DNA from 3 places in the Streptomyces sp. MK7 genome. Region 3 is predicted to be linked to each of the others. Evidence: riboswitches for the same ligand, from Rfam matches in the RefSeq annotation. Region 3 holds a riboswitch; each other region holds the start of a gene.
What was found. A riboswitch is a leader RNA that binds a small molecule or an ion and turns the genes downstream of it on or off. The one in region 3 is predicted to bind thiamine pyrophosphate.
Positions count from the first base shown of each region.

Region 1: it holds a riboswitch for thiamine pyrophosphate, as region 3 does, so the genes downstream of both, R2S09_RS12630 (thiamine ABC transporter substrate-binding protein) here and thiC (phosphomethylpyrimidine synthase ThiC) in region 3, are expected to answer to the same signal.
Region 2: it holds a riboswitch for thiamine pyrophosphate, as region 3 does, so the genes downstream of both, thiO (glycine oxidase ThiO) here and thiC (phosphomethylpyrimidine synthase ThiC) in region 3, are expected to answer to the same signal.

Region 1 is NZ_JAVACL010000008.1:38,462-46,394, reverse strand. It holds gene R2S09_RS12650 (VOC family protein) at 1-283, shown strand, start outside; gene R2S09_RS12645 (LAETG motif-containing sortase-dependent surface protein) at 511-1,224, shown strand; gene R2S09_RS12640 (ABC transporter ATP-binding protein) at 1,332-2,351, opposite strand; gene R2S09_RS12635 (iron ABC transporter permease) at 2,352-3,953, opposite strand; gene R2S09_RS12630 (thiamine ABC transporter substrate-binding protein) at 4,010-5,092, opposite strand; TPP riboswitch at 5,174-5,279, opposite strand; gene rlmN (23S rRNA (adenine(2503)-C(2))-methyltransferase RlmN) at 5,356-6,462, opposite strand; gene R2S09_RS12620 (DUF6928 family protein) at 6,693-7,427, shown strand.
Region 2 is NZ_JAVACL010000005.1:155,893-163,825, forward strand. It holds gene R2S09_RS09420 (hypothetical protein) at 1-152, opposite strand, end outside; gene metF (methylenetetrahydrofolate reductase [NAD(P)H]) at 209-1,132, opposite strand; gene thiE (thiamine phosphate synthase) at 1,308-1,976, opposite strand; gene R2S09_RS09435 (Rv2175c family DNA-binding protein) at 2,130-2,495, opposite strand; gene R2S09_RS09440 (FAD-dependent oxidoreductase) at 2,628-3,857, opposite strand; TPP riboswitch at 3,952-4,063, shown strand; gene thiO (glycine oxidase ThiO) at 4,061-5,224, shown strand; gene thiS (sulfur carrier protein ThiS) at 5,221-5,421, shown strand; gene R2S09_RS09455 (thiazole synthase) at 5,425-6,219, shown strand; gene pknB (Stk1 family PASTA domain-containing Ser/Thr kinase) at 6,479-7,933, shown strand, end outside.
Region 3 is NZ_JAVACL010000001.1:434,964-442,896, forward strand. It holds gene R2S09_RS01975 (SsgA family sporulation/cell division regulator) at 1-352, shown strand, start outside; gene R2S09_RS01980 (YibE/F family protein) at 443-1,807, opposite strand; TPP riboswitch at 1,879-2,056, shown strand; gene thiC (phosphomethylpyrimidine synthase ThiC) at 2,049-3,833, shown strand; gene R2S09_RS01990 (hypothetical protein) at 3,954-4,814, opposite strand; gene R2S09_RS01995 (metallophosphoesterase family protein) at 5,007-6,098, opposite strand; gene R2S09_RS02000 (LacI family DNA-binding transcriptional regulator) at 6,301-7,413, opposite strand; gene hisC (histidinol-phosphate transaminase) at 7,845-7,933, shown strand, end outside.

The DNA of each region.
Region 1 (7,933 bases), on a different contig from region 3:
CATCAGCGACACGATCATCGCGATGCTGCTCAGCAAGCAGCGCTACGCCGACTTCACCAAGAAGGAGATCGCGGACGCCACGAAGACCAGCGAGGTGCTGATCTGTCTGAGCGCCGAGAGCCGCGAGAAGGTCGACGAGCTGGTCGACAAGGCCGTCGCCGCCGGTGGCACCGTGAGCGGCGGGACCCAGGACCACGGCTACATGTACGGCCGCGCCTTCGACGACCTCGACGGGCACACCTGGGAGGTCATGTGGATGGACCCGGCGGCGGTACAGGGCTGAGCGAGGCGGCGGGACACGGGCCACCCAAGACGTTCAAACGTCTGCGCGGTTAATAAAAGGGCAAAGCCAACGCCCTTTCGGGGCCTATGCGTTGACAGTTCTGACGGAACGCTTATAGACCTGAGCCTCCTGGGGGTGCCGGGGCAGCCGCGTCCTCCGTGGTCGCCCCAACGCCCCCTTCACCCCCCGCAATTGCGCATCCGTGAAGGGCCAAGGCCATCTTGTCCATATCACTGTCCCGCCGTACCGCACGTTCCGTGCGCGTCCTGGGCGTCGCCGCCTCAGCCGCCGCGCTCGCGCTCGGCGCCGCAGGCAACGCGCTCGCGTGCAACATCAGCGAGTTCTCCGCCGAAGCCACGTGCGCCGGCGGCAAGGGCGTCATCGTCGTCACCGACAAGGACGCGTCCGGCACCCCGGCGGTCGTCTCCGTGTTCCTCGAGAACAACGGCGCCGACGCGAAGAGGATCGGCACCCCCCAGGAGGTCAAGGGCTCCGCCGAGGGCAACACCGTCACCTTCGCCGAGGACTGGCAGCCGGACGCCGTCTACCGCATCCACGTCAAGGCCGGAGGCAAACTGGTCGACGAGGACATCAGCCCCAACCTGACCACCCCGTCCACGGCCTGTACGCCGGCCACGCCGAGCGCACCGGCCACCCCGTCGAAGCCGGCCCCCCCGACCCCGTCGGCATCGGCGTCGTCGGCGACGCCGTCGAAGCCCGGCACGGCGACTCCGGCTCCGTCCGAGTCGCAGAGCAGCACCGCTCCCGCGGGCACCGTGAGCAACGCTCCCTCGCCCGCCGTCGGTGACTCCAACCTCGCCGAGACCGGTGCGAGCTCCAATACCGGTCTGATCGCCGGCATCGCGGCCGCCCTGGTCGTCGTCGGCGGAGGCGCGGTCTTCCTCGGCCTGCGCCGCCGTGGAGCGAACGGCGGGCGCTGACGCCACCGTTCAAGCCGTCGGCCGTGGCCGGTCCCCGTGTCCGAGGGGGCCGGCCACGGCCTTTCCCGTCTCATCCTGACGCGGACCTCTCTCCAGGGGCGCGGTGATCAGCCGAGTACGACCGTCTCGGCCGCGTCGAAGGCGACCCCGACCTCGTCCCCGACATCCGGGGCCGACCGCAGCGGGCAGGCGGCCTCCAGGCGTGGCGCGTCCTGCGGCTGGAGGCGGACGGCGACGTGGGTGCCCTTGAAGGTGCGGGCGGCGACCCGGCAGCGCAGGCCCTCGTCGGTGGGGACGAGACGGACACCGGCGGGCCGTACGACGAGGGTGCGGGCGCCCTGCGGGGCGTCCTCGGGCACCGGTACCTTGCCCCACGGGGTGACCGCCGCCTCCCCCTCGACCCTCGCCTCGACGACGTTCTCGAAGCCGAGGAAGCGGGCCACGAAGGCATCCGCCGGCCGCTGCCACACCTCAAGGGGCGTACCGGACTGGGCGATCCGGCCCTCCCGCATCACCACCACCCGGTCGGCGAGCGCGAACGCCTCGCCCTGGTCGTGGGTGACGGCCAGCACGGTGGTGCCCAACCGCCCGAACAGCTCCCGCAGTTCGACGACGAGGCGTTCGCGCAGCGAACGGTCGAGCTGGCCGAGGGGTTCGTCGAGCATCAGCAGCCGGGGCCGGGGCGCGAGAGCGCGGGCGAGGGCCACCCGCTGCTGCTCACCGCCGGAGAGCGCGGCCACGGCTCGGGCGCCGGCCCCCGGCAGCCCGACCAGACCGAGCAACTCCCCCACCCTGGCCGCCCGTTCGCCCCTGGTCGCGCCGCGCATCCGCAGTCCGAAGCCGACGTTCCCGGCCACGTCCCGCTGCGGGAAGAGCTGGTGGTCCTGGAACATCAGGCCGACCTCGCGCCGGTGCGCCGGCACCCCCGTCTGGTCCCGTCCGTCGAGCAGTACCCGCCCGGAGTGCAGCGGCTGGAGTCCGGCCACCGCCCGCAGCAGCGTCGACTTGCCGCTGCCGCTGGGTCCGAGCACACATACGATCTCGTGTTCGGCGACCGTGAGATCGACGGCGTCGAGCGCGGCCCGCCCGCCGAAGCGCACGGTCGCGGCCTGAAGGCCCAGCAGCATCTAGAACTCCCCGCTCCGGTCGGTGCGCAGCCGTTCGAGGACGAGCAGCGCCACCGCGCACACCACCATGAGAATCGTCGACAGGGCCATGGCCTGCCCGTAGTTGAGGTCGCCGGGCCGTGACAGCAGCCGGGCCACGGCGACCGGCAGGGTCGGGTTGTCGGGCCGGGCGATGAACACGGTCGCCCCGAACTCCCCCAGTGACACGGCGAAGGCGAACCCGGCGGCGACCAGCAGCGCCCGCCGCACCATCGGCAGGTCGACCTCCCGCCACACCCGCCACGGCGACGCCCCGAGCACGGCCGCCGCCTCTCGCAGCCGTACGTCCACCGCGCGCAGCACGGGCAGCATGATCCGCACCACGAACGGCACGCCGACCAGGGCCTGTGCGAGCGGGACCAGGATCCAGGACTGCCTGAGGTCGAGCGGCGGCTCGTCCAGCGCGATCAGGAAGCCGAAGCCGACCGTCACGGCGGACACCCCGAGCGGCAGCATCAGCAGCGCGTCGAAGCCGCGCACGATCCGGCCGGAGTCGCGGCGGGCGAGCGCGGCGGCGGCGAGGCCGCCCACGACCACGGCGACGGCGGTCGCGGCGGCGGCGTAGGAGAAGGAGGCGCCGATGGCGTGGATCGGCGCGACCAGGAAGGTCCCGCCGTCGGAGTCGGTCAGCGCCCGGTAGTAGCCGAAGCCGGGCGCGGTGAGCGAGCGCTGCACCAGCACGGCGAGCGGCAGCAGCAGGAGCAGGGCGATGGTGGCGAGGACGGCGGCCAGCAGTGTCCACTGACCCGCGCCGCGCGGGCGGCGGGCGGTGCGGGAGGCGTCCACCAGCTTCAGCGCGGTCTCCCGGCGCCGTACGGTCCACGCGTGCACGGCGAGGATCGCGCCCACCGCCAGGAACTGGACGATCGTCAGCACGGCCGCGGTGGACAGGTCGAAGATCTCGGAGGTCTGCCGGTAGATCTCCACCTCGAGGGTGGAGAAGGTGGGGCCGCCCAGGATCTGCACCACGCCGAAGGAGGTGAAGGTGAACAGGAAGACCATGAGCGCGGCGGCGGCGAGGGCCGGGGCCAGGGCGGGCAGGGTGACCTTGCGCCAGGCCGTCAGCGGCGAGGCGCCCAGCATCCGGGCGGCCTCCTCCTGCCGCGGGTCGAGCTGGGACCACAGCCCGCCCACCGTCCGTACGACGACCGCGTAGTTGAAGAAGACGTGGGCCAGCAGGATCGCCCAGACCGTGGTGTCCAGCCGCAGGCCCCACAGTTCGTCGAGCAGCCCCCCGCGCCCGACCAGGGCGAGGAAGGCGGTGCCGACGACGACGGTGGGCAGCACGAACGGGACGGTGACCACGGCCCGCAGGACCTGGCGGCCGGGGAAGTCGAGGCGGGCGAGGACATACGCGCCGGGCAGCGCGACCAGCAGGGTGAGCGCGGTGGAGGCGAGCGCCTGCCAGGTGGTGAACCACAGCACGTGCCGGATGTCGGACTGTCCGAGCACGTCCACGATCCGCCCGACGTGCCAGGACCCGTCGTCCTTCAGACCGCGCCGGACGATCGCGGCGACGGGACAGGCGAAGAACACCGCGAAGAACGCGACGGGCACGGCCATCAGGCCGAGCCGCGCCGCGTTCCCCTTACGGCTGCCCGTACGGTCCGTGCCGTCGGCTACTTCAGGACGAGCGAGGTCCACGACTTGACCCACTGGTCACGGTTGGCGGCGATCTTGTCGGGCGCCATGGTCTCGGGGTGCTCGGCCTGGGGGCCGTACTCGGTGAACTCCGAAGGCACCTGGGCGCCCTTGGTCACCGGGTAGACGAACATGTTCAGCGGCATGTCCTCCTGGAACCGCTTGGTGAGCAGGAAGTCGAGGAACGCCTTGCCGCCCTTGGTGTTGCGGGCGTTGTCGAGCAGTCCCGCGTACTCGATCTGCCGGAAGCAGGTGCCGTACGCCACCCCGGTCGGCGCGGTCTTCGGCTTCGGGTCGGCGTAGACGACTTCGGCGGGCGGCGAGGAGGCGTAGGAGACGACGAGCGGCCGGTCGCCCTTGGCCTTCTTGCCGCCGGCGGATCCGGAGAACTCCTGGTTGTAGGCCTGCTCCCAGCTGTCGACGACCTTGACGCCGTTGGCCTTGAGCTTCTTCCAGTAGCCCTGCCAGCCGTCGTCACCGTACGTGGCGGCGCTGCCGAGCAGGAAGCCGAGGCCGGGCGAGGAGGTGGCGGCGTTCTCGGTGACGAGCAGGTTCTTGTACTGCGGCTTGACGAGGTCGTCGAAGGAGGCCGGCGGGGTCAGCTTGTGGTCGGCGAAGTACTTCTTGTCGTAGTTGACGCAGATGTCGCCGGAGTCGATCGGCGTGACCCGGTGCTTGGCCTCGTCGACCCGGTACTCGGGCAGCACCAGGTCGGAGCCCTTGGGCTGGTACGGCTGGAACAGACCGTTGTCGAGGGCGCGGGAGAGCAGGGTGTTGTCGACGCCGAAGAAGACATCGCCCTGCGGGTGGTCCTTGGTGAGGACTGCCTTGTTGACGGCCTGGCCGGCGTCGCCGTCCTTGAGGACCTTGACGGTGTAGCCGGAGGTCTTCTCGAAGGCGGCGACGACGCTCTTGGAGGCGGCCCACGAGTCGTGGCTCACGAGGGTCACGGTCTTGGAGTCGGCGGCCTTGGCCGTCCCCTTGCCGTCGGTCGACCCGCACGCGGACAGCGTGACGAGGCCGAGTCCGACCGCCACGGCGACGAACGTCTTGTTGTGCACTGGATTTCCTCCTGGGGGTTGGCCAGGAAGAGACGCGGCCCCGCCCGGGACCCGCGAGGATGCCCGGGCAGGGCGCAACAGCTCGAGTGATGACCGAACTTCCTACCCAGAATGACCTGGGCGAGGTTCAGAGGGTCTGCGGCCGGTGCCGCACTCTCAGCGCTGTGGCGCTCCCCTGTCGGAATATGAAGATATGGACGGCCACAGACTACCGCCCGGGCGTCACCAGGCCACCACCCGGGCGTCGACCGGCCACCGTCCGGCTACCTCTCGGTGGCCGCCAGCTGACCGCAGGCCCCGTCGATCTCCTGCCCGCGGGTGTCCCGGACGGTCACCGGCACCCCGTGCGCCGCGATCGCCTCGACGAACGCCTTCTCGTCCTCGGGGCGTGAAGCGGTCCACTTCGAGCCGGGGGTCGGGTTGAGCGGGATCAGATTGACGTGCACCGGCTTGCCCTTGAGAAGGCGGCCGAGCCGGTCGCCGCGCCAGGCCTGGTCGTTGATGTCCCGGATCAGCGCGTACTCGATGGACAGCCGGCGCCCGGACTTCGCGCTGTACTCGAAGCCGGCGTCCAGCACCTCCCGCACCTTCCACCGCGTGTTCACGGGGACGAGGGTGTCGCGCAGCTCGTCGTCGGGGGCGTGCAGGGAGATGGCGAGCCGGCACTTGAGGCCCTCGTCGGCGAACCGGTGGATCGCCGGGACCAGGCCCACCGTGGAGACGGTGATCCCGCGCTGGGAGAGCCCCAGCCCGTCCGGCTCGGGGTCGGTCAGCGCGCGGATGGCACGGATCACCCGGTTGTAGTTGGCGAGCGGCTCGCCCATGCCCATGAAGACGATGTTGGACAGCCGCGCCGGACCACCGGGCACCTCGCCGTCCCGCAGAGCCCGCATGCCGTCCACGATCTGATGCACGATCTCGGCGGTCGACAGGTTCCGGTCGAGCCCGGCCTGCCCGGTGGCACAGAACGGGCAGTTCATCCCGCACCCGGCCTGCGAGCTGATGCACATGGTCACCCGGTCCGGGTAACGCATCAGCACCGACTCCACGAGCGTGCCGTCGAACAGCCGCCACAGCGTCTTGCGGGTGGTCCCCTGGTCGGTCGACAGATGCCGTACGACCGTCATCAGCTCGGGAAGCAGCTCCTCGCGCAGCTTTGCCCGGGAGCCGGCCGGGATGTCGGTCCACTGCTCCGGGTCGTGCGCGTACCGCGCGAAGTAGTGCTGCGAGAGCTGCTTGGCACGAAACGGCTTCTCACCGATCGCGGCCACGGCCTCCTTGCGCTCGGCGGGCGACAGATCGGCAAGGTGCCGCGGCGGCTTCTTGGCTCCGCGCGGGGCGACGAAAGTGAGTTCTCCGGGCTTGGGCATGGTGGTACCAGTGTCGCAGATCCACTCGGGTGACCTGGGGCTGCCGGTCGGGGCACCTGTCGCTGGCGGTAGTCGCTGGTCGGCCCCCGGGGGGTCTCGGACGGCCCAGAGACGGCACAGCCAGGCAGGCAGGCTGAGGCGCCTCGTTGTCAGTGCGCCCGGCTATGGTGCGTCCGCCATCAAGGGCAACGCTCCGGGGAGGGGCTTTGGGAGCCAGGACAGGACTGCTGGTGTACGCCGACGGCCACGTGCCGGGCTTGCTGCGACGCGTGGGGGCGGCAGACCGTGATCGGACGGCCACCATGGTGCGGCGGCTGTATCCGGGCGGGGAGATCGAGGAGTGCGAGGGCTCGAATCTCTACGACGGCGTGTACCCGCCGAAAGGAACGGTGTACGCAGCCAGCTGGCCGGGCGCAGAGGTCATAGGTGATCAGAGGGTGATGATCGACGCCCCTTCGCAGCTTCCGGAGCACCTCGTGGCGGCAAGTGCCGGCCGACGGCTCGTCTTGCACGCCATGCACAGTGTCGTCGACTGGCTGGCGTTCGCCGTGTGGGAGGACGGGCGCCTGGTCCGCTCCCTGAGCCTGTCGCCGGACAGCGGCATCATCGAGAACATCGGCGAACCGCTCCCCTTCGAACTGCCCTATTGGGCCGGTGACCGCCCGGCTGAAATCGCCCCGTGGCCCGGCGAGGAGGAAGAGCCGTACTCCCTGCCGTTTCACCCCCTGGAGCTGGGCGAAGACGCACTGCGAGCGCTCTGCGGCTTCATCCAGGAGGGATTTCCCGAGCCGGACGACGTCGACGCAGACAACATCCGACTCCACGGATTCCACGTGCGGGACCCGCGCGAGCCTGACCGAGCAGAGCAGGAGGCGGAGTTGCGCAGAGCCGTGGAAACCATGGATCCGCCGCGCTTGTACACACTGGGCCCCGATGGCTCGCTGATCGAGCGCGACGGCCTCTGACTCCCGGCTTCTTCGTCCCGAAGCAACTTGCTGAGCCTCCCGGGCACTCCGAGCAGCTGGAGCGAGCCGAGGGCATCAGCCAGCGCGTCGCCGTGCCCGTAGGAGCTCCGCAGGAGTGTTGCGCGGGACCTGCGCCGGCTATTGCGGGCCGGCCGTGATGAGTGCGGTTCCAGATCAATCCCCGTACTTCATCATCGGGTGCTGCTTCCCGCTCCGCGCGAACCTGACGACCCGGAGTCGGCGCAGTGACCCACACCCGACCGTCGTTCGCGACTGGACTGTGATCAGCATCACCGCAGCCGCCCTCCTGACCTCTGAACTGAGGCATTTGCGGGGGGCGTTCATCCGGTGTCCCCCGCGGCTTCCCGCCCTGTTTTTCGCATTTCCACTCCGCTGAAAGGTGCCGCCCCCGGACGGCCACGCACCAGCCGGTTCGGTGATCGTCCCACCGATCCCACTGGTGACGCCAAGCACTCCTTCAACGCTGAAGGGCATGGCTGTGAGCC
Region 2 (7,933 bases), on a different contig from region 3:
ACGGACGGCATCAGCACACCGAGCACGACACACAGGAAGCCGGCGAAGGCGAGCAACCGCCAGCGCAGGCGCGCCTTGTACTGCAGCAGCACCTCACCGAGCAGCCACAGCGCGACGATGCCGAACGCGATGTAGAGGACCGTCCAGCCCATGTACGCCCCTCTCCCAGTGGCCGCTTCGCAGTCTGTCGTACGCGGGTACGGCCGGTCTAGGCCTGCGGCGGGTGGTGCAGGCCCAGGTTCTCGTAGATTTCCAGCGTCGCCGTGGAGTTGTTCAGCGTGATGAAGTGCAGTCCGGGCACCCCTTCGGCCAGCAGCCGCGCGCAGAACTCCGTGGCGAACTCGATGCCAATGGAGCGTACAGCCGTCGGATCGTCTTGTGCTGTGAGGATCCGCTCTTTCAGGGCGTCCGGGAAGGCGGCGTTGGTGAGGGACGGGATGCGCGCCAGCGTCTTGGCACTGGCGATCGGCATGACCTCGGGGATGATCGGGGTGTCGCAGCCGGCGGCCGCGACCCGGTCGCGCAGGCGCAGATAGTCCTCGGGCTGGAAGAACATCTGCGTGATGGCGTAGTCGGCGCCCGCGCGGCACTTGTCGACGAAGTGGCGTACGTCGGTCTCCCAGTCGTCGGAGCGCGGGTGCATCGCGGGGAAGGCCGCCACACCGACGCAGAAGTCACCGGAGGTCTTGATCAGTTCGACGAGTTCGGCGGCGTAGGTCAGCCCCCGGGGGTGCGCCACCCAGTCGCCCATCGGGTCGCCAGGCGGGTCGCCGCGCAGCGCCAGCATGTTGCGGATCCCGGCGTCGGCGTACTGACCGATGATGTTGCGCAGGTCGGCCACCGAGTGGTCGACGGCGGTCAGGTGGGCGATCGGGGTGAGGGTGGTGTCGGAGGCGATGGCCTCGGTCGCCTTGACCGTGCCCGCGCGGGTCGAGCCGCCCGCGCCGTAGGTCACGGAGACGAAGTCGGGCGCCACGGCCTCCACGCGGCGCAGCGCGTTCCACAGGTTCCGCTCGCCCTTCGGGGTCTTGGGGGCGTAGAACTCGAAGGAATACGTCGTCTTGCCCGTCGCGAGCATGTCGCGCACGGTACGGGCGTGGTCCGACCTGGTGGATGCGGTGCCGAGGGCCATAGTCGCAGGTTAGCCAGGGGGCGGCGGTCCCCCAACCGAACGCCGGGAATTTGCCGGAATTGCCGGGTTCTTGTCCACCTGTCGGACAACCGGGCCCGATACGAGGCGGTAGGAGTGCCCCGGCCGTCCGGAAGGCGAGACGCCTGCCCCGCCGTCGCCCTGCTCGACCGCCCGGTCAGGGCGTGTCCGCCTGCCGCAGCCGCTTGGCGAACTCGGCCGCCGCCGCGCCGGGGTCCTCGGCCTCGGTGATCGCCCGGACCACGACGACACGGCGGGCGCCGGCGTCGAGGACCTCGTCCAGGTTGCCGAGGTCGATGCCGCCGATGGCGAACCAGGGGCGGTCGGTGCCGAGGGAGGCCGCGTACCGGACCAGGCCGAGGCCGGGTGCGTGGCGGCCGGGCTTGGTGGGGGTGGGCCAGCAGGGGCCCGTGCAGAAGTAGTCCACGCCGTCCTGGACGGCGGCCGCGGCGGCCTCGGACTCGGCGTGCGTGGAGCGGCCGATCAGGACGCCGTCGCCGAGTATCGCGCGGGCCGCGGGCACCGGCAGGTCGTCCTGGCCGAGGTGGAGCACGTCCGCGCGGGCGGCGTGGGCGACGTCGGCGCGGTCGTTGACGGCGAGCAGCTTGCCGTGGCGGGCGCAGGCGTCGGCGAACACCTGAAGGTGCTCCAGCTCATCCCCCGCCTCCATGCCCTTGTCGCGCAGCTGCACGATGTCGACCCCGCCCGCCAGCACCGCGTCGAGGAACCCGGGCAGGTCGCCCTGGCGGGTACGGGCGTCCGTGCACAGGTACAGGCGCGCGTCGGCGAGCCGGTCACGGGCGGCGGCTGCGGCGGTGTCGGGCACGGGCATGGGTGGATTCCCCCGGTTCGGTGCGGTGGTGCGTTGTCGGCGCGGTGTGTCGAGGGCGTACGGGCCGCGGCGGAGCGGCGGTGGCGAAGCGGCCGTGGCCGCCCCGCCGTGGCCCGTACGCCGGACGGGTTGTTCAGGCGGTACCGGTCAGACGGCAAGCGCCTGGGCGCGGCGCTTCACCTCCGTGCCGCGATTCTCGCTCAGGGCCTGCGCGGGGGTGCCGGGCAGGGTCGGGTCGGGGGTGAAGAGCCACTCGATCATCTCTTCGACCGTGAAGCCGTCGTCCCGCAGGAGCGTCAAGGTCCCGGACAGGCCCTTGACGACCTTGTCACCGTCGATGAAGGCGGCGGGCACGTGCAGCGCGCGGTTCTCACCACGGCGTACGGCGATGAGCTGGCCCTCCTTCACCAGCTGCCGCACCCTCGTCACCTCGACGCCGAGCATCTCGGCGATCTCGGGGAGGGTGAGCCAGGCGGGGACGAGAGCATCGATCTTCGCGTCAATCTCGGTCACGGATCCAAGCCTGCCATCCGCCACCGACAGTCGGAAGTCAGGCCCGTCCGCCTGGGAGAACCCGCAGGAGAACATCGCACGTACGGCGCCCTGCGGCGCCCCTCGAAACCCCGCGGCGCACCGCGTGGCGCCCTACGCCGTGGCCGCCTTCAGCGGCCTGGCCGGGTCCGCCAGCAGCTCCGGGTCCATCGGCGTGCCGGCCTCGATCAGCCGTCTGCCCTGCGCCAGGTCCCGCGGCCGGCCGACCGCCAGCAGGGCGACCAGCCGGTCTCCGCGCAGCCAGCAGACCGTCCACGCCGGGCCGGACGGCTCGCCGCGCCAGACGGTGGCGTCGGCGGACGTGTGGTGACCGGCGTACTGCACGAAGCGGCCGAACTGCTCGGACCAGAAGTACGGCACCGGGTCGTAGGCGGCGGGGGTCAGCCCGATCATGTCGGCGGCGACCGTGCGCGGGCCCTGGAGCGCGTTGTCCCAGTGGTGGACCAGCAGCCGCTCGCCGTACCGCTTGGAGGGGAAGGAGGCGCAGTCCCCGACGGCGTACACGTCCGGCACGGACGTGCGCAGATGGTCGTCGGCGAGCACCTCCCCCCGCTCCCCCAGCGCGATGCCCGAACCGGCGAGCCAGGCGGTCGCGGGGCGCGCGCCGATGCCCACGACGACGGCGCCCGCGGGCAGCCGCGAGCCGTCGTCGAGCACCACCGCGCCGGGCTCGACGCGTGCCACGCGCGCGTGCGTCCGCAGCTCGGCGCCGCTGTCGGCGTACCAGGTGGTCATCGGCGCGGCCACCTCGGCGGGCAGGGCCTCGGCGAGCGGCCGGTCCGCGGCCTCCACCACGGTCACCGCGCAGCCCGCCTCGCGGGCGGCGGTGGCGAACTCGGCGCCGATCCAGCCCGCGCCGACGACCACGATGTCGTGCTGCTCGGCGAGCACGGGCCGCAGCCGTTCGGCGTCGTCCAGGGTGCGCAGCAGATGGACGCCGGGGACGCCCTCGGCGCCGGGGAGCCGGATCGGCTCGGCGCCGGTGGCGACGACGAGGACGTCGTAGGGCACCGGTCCCTCGGAGGTGTCGAGCACATGGGCGTCGGGGCGGACGGCGAGCGCCTCGCAGCCGAGCCGCAGTTCGAGGCCGAGCGACTCGAAGTCGACGTCGAAGGCCGAGCCCTCGGCCTTGCCGAGCAGGACGGCCTTGGACAGCGGCGGCCGGTCGTAGGGCTGGTGGGGTTCGGCGCCGATCAGCGTGACGGTGCCGGCGAAGCCCTGCTCGCGCAGGGCGACCGCGGTCTGCACACCGGCCATGCCCGCGCCCACGACGACCACCCGCCGCGGCTGTGACATGCCCTGTTCCTGCGTCTGCTCGCTCACCTGATCACCATAGTCACCGACGGTTCGGTCGGTCAGGGGGCATGCGAGAGGCTCCCTTACGAGTGCTCTGCCGCAGGGGCTAGGGTGGCCCCCGACAAGCACTCGCGGGAGCCCGGACGCACCGGGCTGAGAGGGAGGCTGGCGGCCTCCGACCGTACGAACCTGATCCGGGTCATGCCGGCGAAGGGAGGGGCTGGACGCCCATGTCGTTGCCACGTACGTCAGACGTCCTGGTCATCGGGGGCGGGATCATCGGGCTCGTGACGGCCTGGCGGGCCGCGCAGCGCGGGTTCGCCACGGCCGTGGTGGACCCCGAGCCGGGCGGTGGGGCCGCGCAGGTGGCGGCCGGAATGCTGGCCGCCGTCACCGAACTGCACTACGGCGAGCAGACCCTGCTCGGGCTGAACCTCGCCTCGGCCCGCCGCTATCCGGACTTCGCGGCCGAGCTGACCGAGCTGACCGGCCACGACCTCGGCTACCGCCGCTGCGGCACGCTCGCCGTGGCGCTGGACGCCGACGACCGTGCCCACCTGCGGGAACTGCACGGCCTTCAGCGCGCCTCGGGCCTGGAGTCGGAGTGGCTGTCCGGGCGGGACTGCCGGCGCCTGGAGCCGATGCTCGCGCCGGGCGTGCGCGGCGGGCTCCGGGTGGACGGCGACCACCAGATCGACCCGCGGCGGCTCGCCGCCGCCCTGGTCGCCGCGTGCGAGCGGGCCGGGGTGGTCCTCCACCGCGCGTGGGCCGAGCGGCTCACCGTGCGGGGGGACCGGGCCACGGGCTGTGTGCTGCGCGACGGCACGGAGCTCGGCGCGGAACAGGTGGTGCTCGCCGCGGGCAGCCGCAGCGGGCAGCTGGCCGGGGTGCCGGACGAGGTGCTGCCACCGGTTCGGCCGGTCAAGGGGCAGGTGCTGCGGCTGACCGTGCCCAAGCGCTACGCGCCGTTCCTGAGCCGCACGGTGCGGGCCATGGTGCGCGGCAGCCACGTCTATCTGGTGCCGCGGGTCAGCGGCGAGCTGGTCATCGGCGCCACCAGCGAGGAGCTGGGCTGGGACACCACGGTGACGGCCGGCGGGGTGTACGAGCTGCTGCGCGACGCCCACGACCTGGCCCCCGGGATCACCGAGCTGCCGCTGACCGAGACCCGGGCCGGGCTGCGCCCCGGCTCACCCGACAACGCGCCGCTGCTCGGCCCGACCGAGCTGGACGGGCTGCTGCTGGCCACCGGCCACTACCGCAACGGCGTGCTGCTCACGCCGGTCACCGGTGACGCCATGGCCCACGTCCTGACCACCGGCGAACTCCCGGACGAGGTCCGTCCCTTCACCCCGCGGCGGTTCGCCGCCGTCCCGATGGAGCAGCCCGCGTGAACATCTCCGTCAACGGCGAGCCCCGCCGTATCTCGCCCGGCACCGTGCTGGACACCGTCGTGCGGAGCCTGACCGCGGCGCCCTCCGGGGTGGCCGCCGCCCTCAACGAGACCGTGGTCCCGCGCGCGCAGTGGCCGTCCACGACCCTGAGCGAGGGCGACCGCGTCGAAGTGCTGACCGCCGTGCAGGGAGGCTGACCCATGGCCGACGATCTGCTTGTCCTCGGTGACACGTCCTTCGCGTCCCGGCTGATCATGGGCACGGGCGGTGCGCCCAGCCTGGAGGTGCTGGAGCGGGCCCTGGTGGCGTCCGGCACGGAGCTGACCACCGTTGCCATGCGCCGGGTGGACCCCTCGGTGCACGGCTCCGTGCTGTCGGTGCTGGAGAAGCTGGGCATCCGGGTGCTGCCCAACACGGCGGGCTGCTTCACGGCGGGCGAGGCGGTGCTCACGGCCCGTCTCGCGCGCGAGGCGCTGGGCACCGACCTGATCAAGCTGGAGGTCATCGCCGACGAGCGGACGCTGCTGCCGGACCCGATCGAGCTGCTGGACGCGGCGGAGACGCTGGTCGACGACGGCTTCACGGTGCTGCCGTACACCAACGACGACCCGGTGCTGGCGCGCAGGCTCGAGGACGTGGGCTGTGCGGCGATCATGCCGCTGGGCTCGCCCATCGGGTCCGGGCTGGGCATCCGCAACCCGCACAACTTCCAGCTGATCGTCGAGCACGCGCGCGTGCCGGTGATCCTGGACGCGGGCGCCGGCACGGCCTCGGACGTGGCGCTGGCCATGGAGCTGGGGTGTGCGGGGGTGATGCTCGCCTCGGCGGTGACGCGGGCGCAGAAGCCGGCGGTGATGGCCGAGGCGATGCGGCATGCGGTGGCGGCGGGGCGGATGGCGCGGCTGGCGGGGCGGATCCCCAAGCGGCACTTCGCCGAGGCGTCTTCTCCTGCGGAGGGCTTGGCCGTGCTGGATCCGGAGCGTCCGGCCTTCTAGGTGCTCGCGGGTTGCGGAGCGGGGTTCGCTCGCCGCGCCGGCGGGGTCCGCCTGCGCCCACCCGTGCCGCCTGGGGGTACCTCCCAGGCGTTGAGCACTGAGGGAGGCACGACTGCCCGCAGGCTCCCGCACGACTGGCCGAGGCTCCCGCACGGCCGGCCGCGGGCTTGTGTGCAGCGCGTCACAGGTCGGCTGCAGTCGGGCCGTGGAGAGCGACTGGGAGCGGTCCGTGTCCGTCGTGGCTCGTACACTCGCCTGCGTGGATACGACCCTTCAGGACCCATTGGTCGGGCAGGTGCTCGACGGCCGTTATCGCGTCGACGCGCGGATCGCCGTCGGCGGGATGGCCACGGTCTACCGGGGCCTGGACACCCGCCTGGACCGCGTCCTCGCGCTGAAGGTGATGCACCCCTCACTCGCGGCCGACGGGTCCTTCGTCGAGCGGTTCATACGGGAGGCCAAGTCGGTGGCCCGCCTGGACCACCCCAACGTCGTGCAGGTCTTCGACCAGGGCACCGACGGGTCGTACGTCTATCTCGCCATGGAGTACGTCTCCGGCTGCACCCTGCGCGACGTGCTGCGCGAGCGCGGGGCGCTGCAGCCGCGCGCCGCCCTGGACATCCTGGAGCCGGTGCTCGCCGCGCTGGGCGCCGCGCACCGCGCCGGGTTCGTGCACCGCGACATGAAGCCGGAGAACGTCCTGATAGGGGACGACGGCCGGGTCAAGGTCGCCGACTTCGGTCTGGTGCGGGCCGTGGACACGGTGACGAACACCACCGGCGCGGTCCTCGGCACCGTCTCCTACCTCGCCCCCGAGCAGATCGAACAGGGCACCGCCGACCCCCGGGTCGATGTGTACGCGTGCGGGGTCGTGCTCTACGAGATGCTGACCGGTGGCAAGCCCCATCAGGGGGAGAGCCCCGCCCAGGTGCTCTACCAGCACCTCCACGAGGACGTGCCCGCTCCGTCGGCCGCCGTGCCGGGGCTGGCGTACGAGCTGGACGAGCTCGTGGCGACGGCCACCGCCCGCAACCCGGAGGTACGGCCGCACGACGCGGTGGCGCTGCTGGCGCGGGCCCGCGAGGCCCGCGCTGCGCTCGGCCCGGAGCAGCTGGACGCGGTGCCGCCGCAGGCACTCACCGAGGACCACGACAACGCCGAGGACCGTACGAGCGTCATACCCCGGGCGCTGACGGTGCCGCGCCCGCTGCCCGTGAACGAGGAGGACGAGGCCTCGGCGGCCGAGGCGGCGGTCCACCGCACCAGCCGCCTGGAGACTCCCCCCGCGCCGCGGCGTCCGGCCCGCCGGCCCCGGCGCGTCCTGCTGACCGTGGTCGCCGCCGTCCTGCTGGTCCTCGGGGTCGGCGGCGGCGTGTGGTACATCAACTCCGGCCAGTTCACCAAGGTCCCGCCGCTGCTGGCGAAGACGGAGACGCAGGCGCGGCAGCGGCTCGACGCGGCCGGTCTCGAGGTCAAGGACGTCAGGCACGCCTACAGCGACACGGTCGCGCGGGGCACGGTCATCAGCACGGACCCCGAGGCGGGCACCCGGATCCGCAGCCACGACTCGGTGACGCTCACCGTCTCCGACGGCCCGGAGACGGTGAAGGTGCCCGCCCTGAAGGGGCGCCCGCTGGGTGAGGCGCAGCGCCTGCTGAGGAAGGCCGGGCTGGAGCCGGGCATGGTGAGCCGGGCCTTCAGCGATGGCGTCCCC
Region 3 (7,933 bases):
TGAGACCTGTGATCCCTACGCCGTGCGGCTGACGTTCCACTTGCCCGGAGATGCCCCCGTGACCTGGGCCTTCGGGCGGGAGCTGCTGATCGACGGGGTGGGCACACCGTGCGGGGACGGCGATGTCCGAATCTCGCCCGCGGACGCGGACTCGCTGAGCGAGGTCCTGATCCGCCTTCAGGTCGGCAGCGACCGGGCGCTGTTCCGTTCCTCCACGGCACCCCTCGTGGCGTTCCTGGACCGCACGGACAAGTTGGTGCCGCTGGGCCAGGAGGGCGCTCTGGCCGACTTCGACGCGCACCTCGACGAGGCGCTGGGGCGCATTCTGGCCGAGGAACAGAGCGCGGGCTGAAGCGTTTCGGCAACGGGCCGTGTGCGGTGGCGTAACGCTTCACCGCGTACGCCGGTCACATGAAGCGGCGGGAGATCCGGTGCCCCGGGATCACCGCTTGCGGCGTCGTCCTCTGCCGCCGCGCGCGGGAGCCGGCACACCGGGCATCGCGCGCGCCGGCGTCGGCCCGGTACTCGTACGGTCGGCCGAGACCACGAGTGCCGCCAGGGCCGTGGTGACCGGCACGGAGGCGACCAGGCCGATCGAGCCCACCAGCGTGCGGACGATCTCCTCCGCGACCAGCTCACTGTTGGCGACGGTCCCCACGCTGCTCTGCGCGATGGAGAAGAGCAGCAGCAGCGGAAGCGCCGCGCCCGCGTAGGCGAGGACAAGGGTGTTGACGACGGACGCGATGTGGTCCCGGCCGATGCGGATGCCCGCGCGGTACAACCCGCGCCAGCCCATGGCCGGATTGGCCTCGTGCAGCTCCCAGACCGCCGAGGTCTGCGTCACGGTCACGTCGTCGAGGACGCCGAGCGAGCCGATGATGACCCCGGCGAGCAGCAGACCGCTCATGTCGATCGACGGGTACAGGCCATGGATCAGACCGGTGTTGTCGTCGGTGTTGCCGGTGAGCGCGGCCCAGCCGATGAACAGTGAGCCGAGGATGCCGATCAGCACCAGCGAGATCAGCGTGCCGAGCACCGCCACCGATGTGCGGGCGGACAGGCCGTGACACATGTACAGGGCGATCAGCATGATGGCGCTCGCCCCCACCACGGCCACGAGCAGCGGGTTCGAACCCTGCAGGATGGCGGGCAGGACGAACAGGTTCAGCACCAGGAAGCTGACGGCCAGAGCGATCAGCGCCATGACGCCCCGCATCCGCCCCACGACCACGACGGCGAGCGCGAAGACACCGGCCAGCAGCGCCATCGGGAAGCGCCGGTTGACGTCGGTGACCGAGTACTGAAGTTCCTTCGGCGCGGAGGGTTCGTAGGCGACCACGACCTTCTCGCCTTGGTGCAGCTGCCGTGACTGGTCCGGCTGCACGATCTCGGTGAAGGTGCGCCCCTTGTCGTTGCCGGTGTCGACACGGACCGTGGCCTTCTTGCAGGTACCGGTCGCCTGGGCTTGCGCGGAGGATCCCTCGGCCGTCGAGGTGTCGCCGGTCGGCGTGTCCCCGGAGGCGTTCACCGACTTGCAGCTCACCGCCACCACTTCGGTGACCGTGGCCTGCCGTGTCTGCCGGTCGAAGCCCACACCGGTGCGCTGGTGCGACGGCGCGCCGCCGGGCCAGAGCACCACGAGCCCGACCACGACCGCGGCGGCGAACGGGATCAGGATGGCCGCGATGACCTTGCGGAGGTGCTGGGAAACGGGGGCGGCCGGTCCATGGCTGTGGCTGTGCGCGTGCCCGTGCCCGCCGCCGCTCCCGGGAGGGGGCCCATGGGGGGACTGCTGTGTCGTGGTCACCACCAGATCATCGCAAGAACGGCAGAGGCCCACTGTTCACCGCGCCACAAATGACGCTAGCGTGTAGACACCTTTGCACACGCGGGAGCTCGGAGCACCGGGCTGAGAGGGCGCTGACCTTCGTCTTTGCGATGTTTCACGTGGAACGAGTGATGTTTCACATGAAACGTCGGCAGACGAGAACCGCTGCGTCGACCGCCGAACCTGTTACCGGGTAATGCCGGCGTAGGGAGTAGGTCTCATGACCAACAAGGACGTACGCACGCCTGCCTCCGCTCAGGACGAGAAGTCCCAGGAGGCCGGGAAGTCCATCGGCTGGCACAAGGCGTATGTCGAGGGTTCACGCCCCGACCTGCGGGTGCCGGTCCGTCAGGTGCACCTCACCAACGGGCAGTCGGTCACGCTGTACGACACCTCGGGCCCATACACCGATCCGCTCGTCGACACCGATGTCCGCAGGGGCCTGTCACCGCTGAGGGGGAACTGGGTCATCACCCGCGGCGACACCGAGGAGTACGCGGGCCGTCCCGTACGCCCCGAGGACGACGGGATCAAGCACACCTCGCCGCGTGGAGGCCTGCGCAACCTCGACGCGGTGTTCCCGGGCCGGCCGCGCCAGCCGCGGCGGGGGCGTGCCGGCCAGGCGGTGACGCAGCTCGCGTACGCGCGCCGCGGGGAGATCACGCCGGAGATGGAGTTCGTGGCACTCCGGGAGAACGTTTCTCCCGAGGTCGTCCGCGAGGAGATCGCGGCGGGCCGCGCGGTGCTGCCGGCCAACGTCAACCACCCGGAGATCGAGCCGATGATCATCGGCAAGCGGTTCCTGGTGAAGGTCAACGCCAACATCGGCAACTCCGCGGTCACCTCATCCATCGAGGAGGAGGTCGAGAAGATGACCTGGGCGACCCGCTGGGGCGCCGACACGGTCATGGACCTCTCCACCGGCCGCAACATCCACACCACCCGTGAGTGGGTGCTGCGCAACTCCCCCGTCCCCATCGGCACAGTGCCGCTCTACCAGGCCCTGGAGAAGGTCGACGGCAAGGCCGAGGAGCTGACCTGGGAGATCTACAAGGACACGGTCATCGAGCAGGCCGAGCAGGGCGTGGACTACATGACGGTCCACGCCGGCGTGCGCCTGGCGTATGTGCCGCTGACCGCGAACCGCAAGACCGGCATCGTCTCGCGCGGCGGCTCGATCATGGCGGCCTGGTGTCTCGCGCACCACAAGGAGTCGTTCCTCTACGAGAACTTCGAGGAGCTCTGCGAGATCCTCGCCGCCTACGACGTCACGTACTCCCTGGGCGACGGCCTCAGGCCGGGCTCCATCGCGGACGCCAACGACGAGGCGCAGTTCGCGGAGTTGCGCACGCTCGGGGAACTCAACCGCATCGCCAGGCGTTTCAACGTACAGACCATGATCGAGGGCCCGGGACACGTCCCGATGCACAAGATCAAGGAGAACATCGACCTTCAGCAGGAGATCTGCGATGAAGCTCCGTTCTATACGCTCGGCCCGCTGACGACGGACGTCGCTCCGGCGTACGACCACATCACCTCCGGCATCGGTGCGGCGATGATCGCCTGGTGGGGCACGGCCATGCTCTGCTACGTCACGCCCAAGGAGCACTTGGGCCTGCCCAACCGTGACGACGTCAAGACCGGCGTCATCACCTACAAGATCGCCGCCCACGCCGCCGACCTCGCCAAGGGGCACCCCGGTGCGCAGGAGTGGGACGACGCCCTGTCCGACGCCCGCTTCGAGTTCCGGTGGGAGGACCAGTTCAACCTCGCCCTCGACCCGGACACGGCACGGGAGTTCCACGACGAGACCCTCCCGGCGGAACCCGCCAAGACGGCCCACTTCTGCTCGATGTGCGGCCCGAAGTTCTGTTCGATGAAGATCTCGCAGGACATCCGGCGTGAACACGGCACCAGCCGGAGTGAGATCGAGGAGGGCATGGCTCAGAAGTCGAAGGAGTTCGCGGCCGCGGGCAACCGGGTGTACCTGCCGATCGCCGACTGAGCGCGGCGAAGCGTCACGGTGGTCGTTCTGGTCCGGGGGCACCGCTTGTGCCGCCCGGACCAGCCGGTGCCGTAGCCGACTGCCCCTGCGGGAGCGGGCCGGTGCGGCCCCGGGGGCTGGTCACTCCGGCTGGTGCTCGGGCCCTCCGAAGTCCGGGCTGGTGAAGTCGGGGCTGGAGAAGCTCGGACGGGAGCCCGGGACGCCGTCGTCGGGGCTGCTGAAACCGGGCCGGCCGTAGCCGAGTTGCGGGATGCGGCCGCTCGGTGCCGACGGGTCCGTACGGTGTGCGGCCGAGCCGGAGGCGGCGAGCGCCTCGCGCAGGAACGGCACGATGCCGCGTTCGAGCAGGGCGTCGTGCCAGGCCTGCCTGGCCCGGGCGAGTTCCGCGCCCAGTTCGCCGTACGGTCCCGTCTCGGGCGAGGGGCGGTTGCGCAGGGCAGTGAGCAGCAGCCCTGTGCCGGCGACGACGATCGCGGCCGCGGTCACGGCGCCGAACACCCAGCCCGCCGTGACCATGGTCCGGGCGAAGGCGGGGGCCGGATCCAGCATCTCCAGGATGTAGCCGACGAGCAGGAAGAGGGCCGCCGCGACTCCGGCGAGCACGGGGGCGAGCACCGCGACGACGGCGCCGGCGCCCGCGCCGGTGGGCTCGGCGACCTCGCCCATGGTGGTGGCGAGCCCGGTGGCGGCCGCGCCCAGGTCCGCGGAGCCGGTGTCGCCGGCGGACGACGGGGTGGACGGTGCGGGCCTGCGCAGTTCCTCGCGGACCTTCACGTAGTGGTGGTACTCGGTGGCGGCAGCCGCGGTGATCAGAGCGGTGGCGTTGAGCGCCATGGTGCGCAGCTGTTCGCTGTTGAGCCGCTGGCCGAGCGCGGCCAGTTCCGGGCGGTGTGGGGCGGAGCGCAGCGCCTCATCGAGGATCCGCTCGTATTCCTGGCGGTCCTCGCTCAACAGGTGCTGCGGAACGCTGTTCATGTGCATCCCCCGATGCTCCGTAGGGCTTGGGGCTCGCACGGCGGCGAGCCGTCGGGCAGAAACGGAGGGGAGCCTGCTACGGATAAGCCGATGGTAGAGCCGTGACGGCGCGCGGTGACAGGGGGTTTTCACAAATTGGGTGCCATTGGGTGCCCGGCCGTGCCCGGGTCCGGCGGGGGAAGCTCGCGCGGTGAACGGTCAGGCGTCCAGCGGAAGTTGCTGGACCAGCAGCTTTCCGGCCATGGTCACGCCGCCGTCCATCGCGATGGCCAGTCCGTCGGCGTAGACGTGCGGTCCCTCCACCACGGGGCCCGCGGTGTCGTCGCCGTCCTCGGAGCCGACTTGGCCCAGCAGGTAGGGAATGGGGCTGTGGCCGTGAACGATGCGGGTGCCGCCGTACGTATCGAGGAGGGAGCGCACGGCGTCGGCGCCGCCCTCGTCGCGGAAGGAGAAGCGTTTGGTGAATTTGCGGAACAGATCCCAGCACTCGTCCGCGTCGTTGCGCGTGAGCGTCTCGTGGACGGTGTCGTTGACCTCTTCGGTCGAGTCGCCGTAGTCGAGGTAGGCGGTGGTGTCGGAGTGCACGAGCAGATAGCCGTCGACCTCCTCGATGGCGTCGAGGCGGGCCATCCACTGCAGGTGGTGGTCCTGGAGGCGGTCCATGTCGGACTTCTGGCCGCCGTTGAGCAGCCAGGCGGCCTGGAAGGTGGCGGTGCCCGCCCCGGAGTTGACGGGGGTGTCGCCGAACCGCTTGGCGCCCAGCAGCAGCAGTTCGTGGTTGCCCATGAGGGCCTTGCAGTAGCCGCCGGCCGCGGCGGCCTCGGCGGACAGCCGCATCACGAGGTCGATGACGCCGATGCCGTCCGGGCCGCGGTCGGTGAAGTCGCCGAGGAACCACAGCCGCGTGGTGCCCGCGCACCACTGGCCGGCGGAGTCGATGAGGCCCTGTTCCTGCAGGGCGGCGACCAACTGGTCGAGATAGCCGTGCACGTCCCCGACGACGTACAGCGGGCCGGGCCCGGTGACGGGCTGGGCGGCCGGTGCGGGGACCGGGTCCACGGTCACCTGGAGTGTGTCGCCGCGGTTGATGACGGGAAGGTCGCGCTGGGTGGGCGTGTACGCGTCCGGGTAGCCGTCCTCGGTCGGCGGGAGGGTCTCGGCGGGGTGGGTGTTGTGGGCGTACGGACCGGTCTCGTTCACATACGCGGGTACCCGGAAGTCGCGCAGCGTCGCCGTCCGCTCCACTTCGGGTCCCTGACCGGCCCCCTGAGTCATCGACCCCTCCACCATCGCGCCGCATCTGCACCGCTTCGGACTGCCTGGTCGCAGCGGCCCGCGGTGTCGTGGGCCCATCATAGGAATGCGGATCGCGCCATGTGATGACCCAGGGGTGGTGAATCGGAGCAGGACTGCGGTTCACCGCGGCTTTCGCCCCGATTGGGCCGTCTTCGGCGATCCCGCGACCGGCTGCCCCCAGTGCTCCCCGGGCTTCTCAGTGCCCCTCCGGTGCGCGTGGCGGGCTGACGGTCGTGCGCGGTGGGCGCCGCTGGGACGAGGTGCGCACGATCAGCTCGGTCGGTATGACCTGCTCGACCGGGTGGTCGGAATCGACTCCCTCGATGGCGTCGATGAGCAGCTGTACCACCGCCGTGCCGATGCGGCGCGGCTTGAGGGAGAGCGTGGTGATGGGCGGGTCGGTGTTGGCATACACCGTGGACTCGCTGCAGCAGACCAGCAGCAGGTCGTCGGGTACGCGCAGGCCGTAGCGGCGGGCGGCGGCGAGCAGGTCGGTGCCGTTCGGGTCGAACAGCCCGTAGACGGCATCCGGCCGGTCGGGGCGGGCGAGTAGCCGGTCTGCGGCGACGGCGCCCGCGCAGGGGTCGTGGGCGGGATAGGCCTCGTACACCGGGTCCTGGCCGACGCGCTCGCACCAGTGCAGGTAGGCGGTGGTCGACAGGTGGGTGTAGGTGTCGGTGGTGGTGCCGGTGAGCAGGCCGATGCGGCGGGCGCCGGCCTCGGCCAGGTGGTCGAGGATGTCGAGCACGGCGGCCTCGTGGTCGTTGTCGACCCAGGCGGTGACCGGGAGCGAGCCGGCCGGGCGGCCGTCGCTGACCACCGGTAAACCCTGCCGGACCAGTTCGCTGACGACCGGATCCTGGTCGGAGGGGTCGATGACGACCGTGCCGTCCAGGGCGACGTTCGACCACACGTCGTGGCGTGAGGTCGCGGGGAGGATGACGAGGGCGTAGCCGCGGGCGAGCGCGGCGGAGGTGGCGGCGCGGGCCATCTCGGCGAAGTACGCGAACTCGGTGAAGGTGAAAGGTTCATCCCCGTACGTCGTCACGGTCAGGCCGATGAGGCCCGACTTGCCGGTACGAAGGGTGCGGGCTGCGGCCGAGGGTCGGTATCCCAGCCGGTCGGCGACCTCGCGGACATGGCGCCGGGTGGCGTCCGGGAGCCGGCCCTTGCCGTTGAGGGCGTCGGAGACGGTCGTGATGGAGACTCCGGCGGCGGCGGCCACGTCTCTGATGCCCGCCCGGCCCGGCCGGCTGCCTCGACGTGAGGTTTCCGCGCGGCTCACCTGGTGCTTCCCTGCTGCTGTCATGGCGAGCCGATAGTAGGGCTCATGGGGTGGGGTAGTGCGGACGCATATGCACGCATTGACAGGCACGTTTCTGCATGGTCATCTCTGCTCAACTGCCTTAGAAAACAAGCCGGTTACGCGTTGGAATGCCAGGAGATGACGCGGTGGCGCGCGTGCGCCTGGCGTGCCTCCGAGGTCTCGAAGAGGTCTCAACTCACCTTCACGAGGGATGCGCGCCACGGCGCGAGCCACCGGCGCGTAGATATATGTGCGGCGCGCCCCTCGTATCCGTACAAATTCGTACGATGGTGCCACTGATGCAGCCGATGCCTGTGTGACAGGCCGGGTCGGCGGCCGGACGGGAGTGATAGGGCCTGCCCCATTCGCACGGGCGCCCAATCCTCATAAGGTGTGCAGTATTGGAAGCCGGTGTGGTCACGAGGAGGACTGCGGTGAGCGAGACGAGCCCGAAGCTGCGCGCCGAGCTGGAGGGTATCCCCACCTACAAGCCGGGCAAGCCCGCCGCGGCCGACGGCCCGGT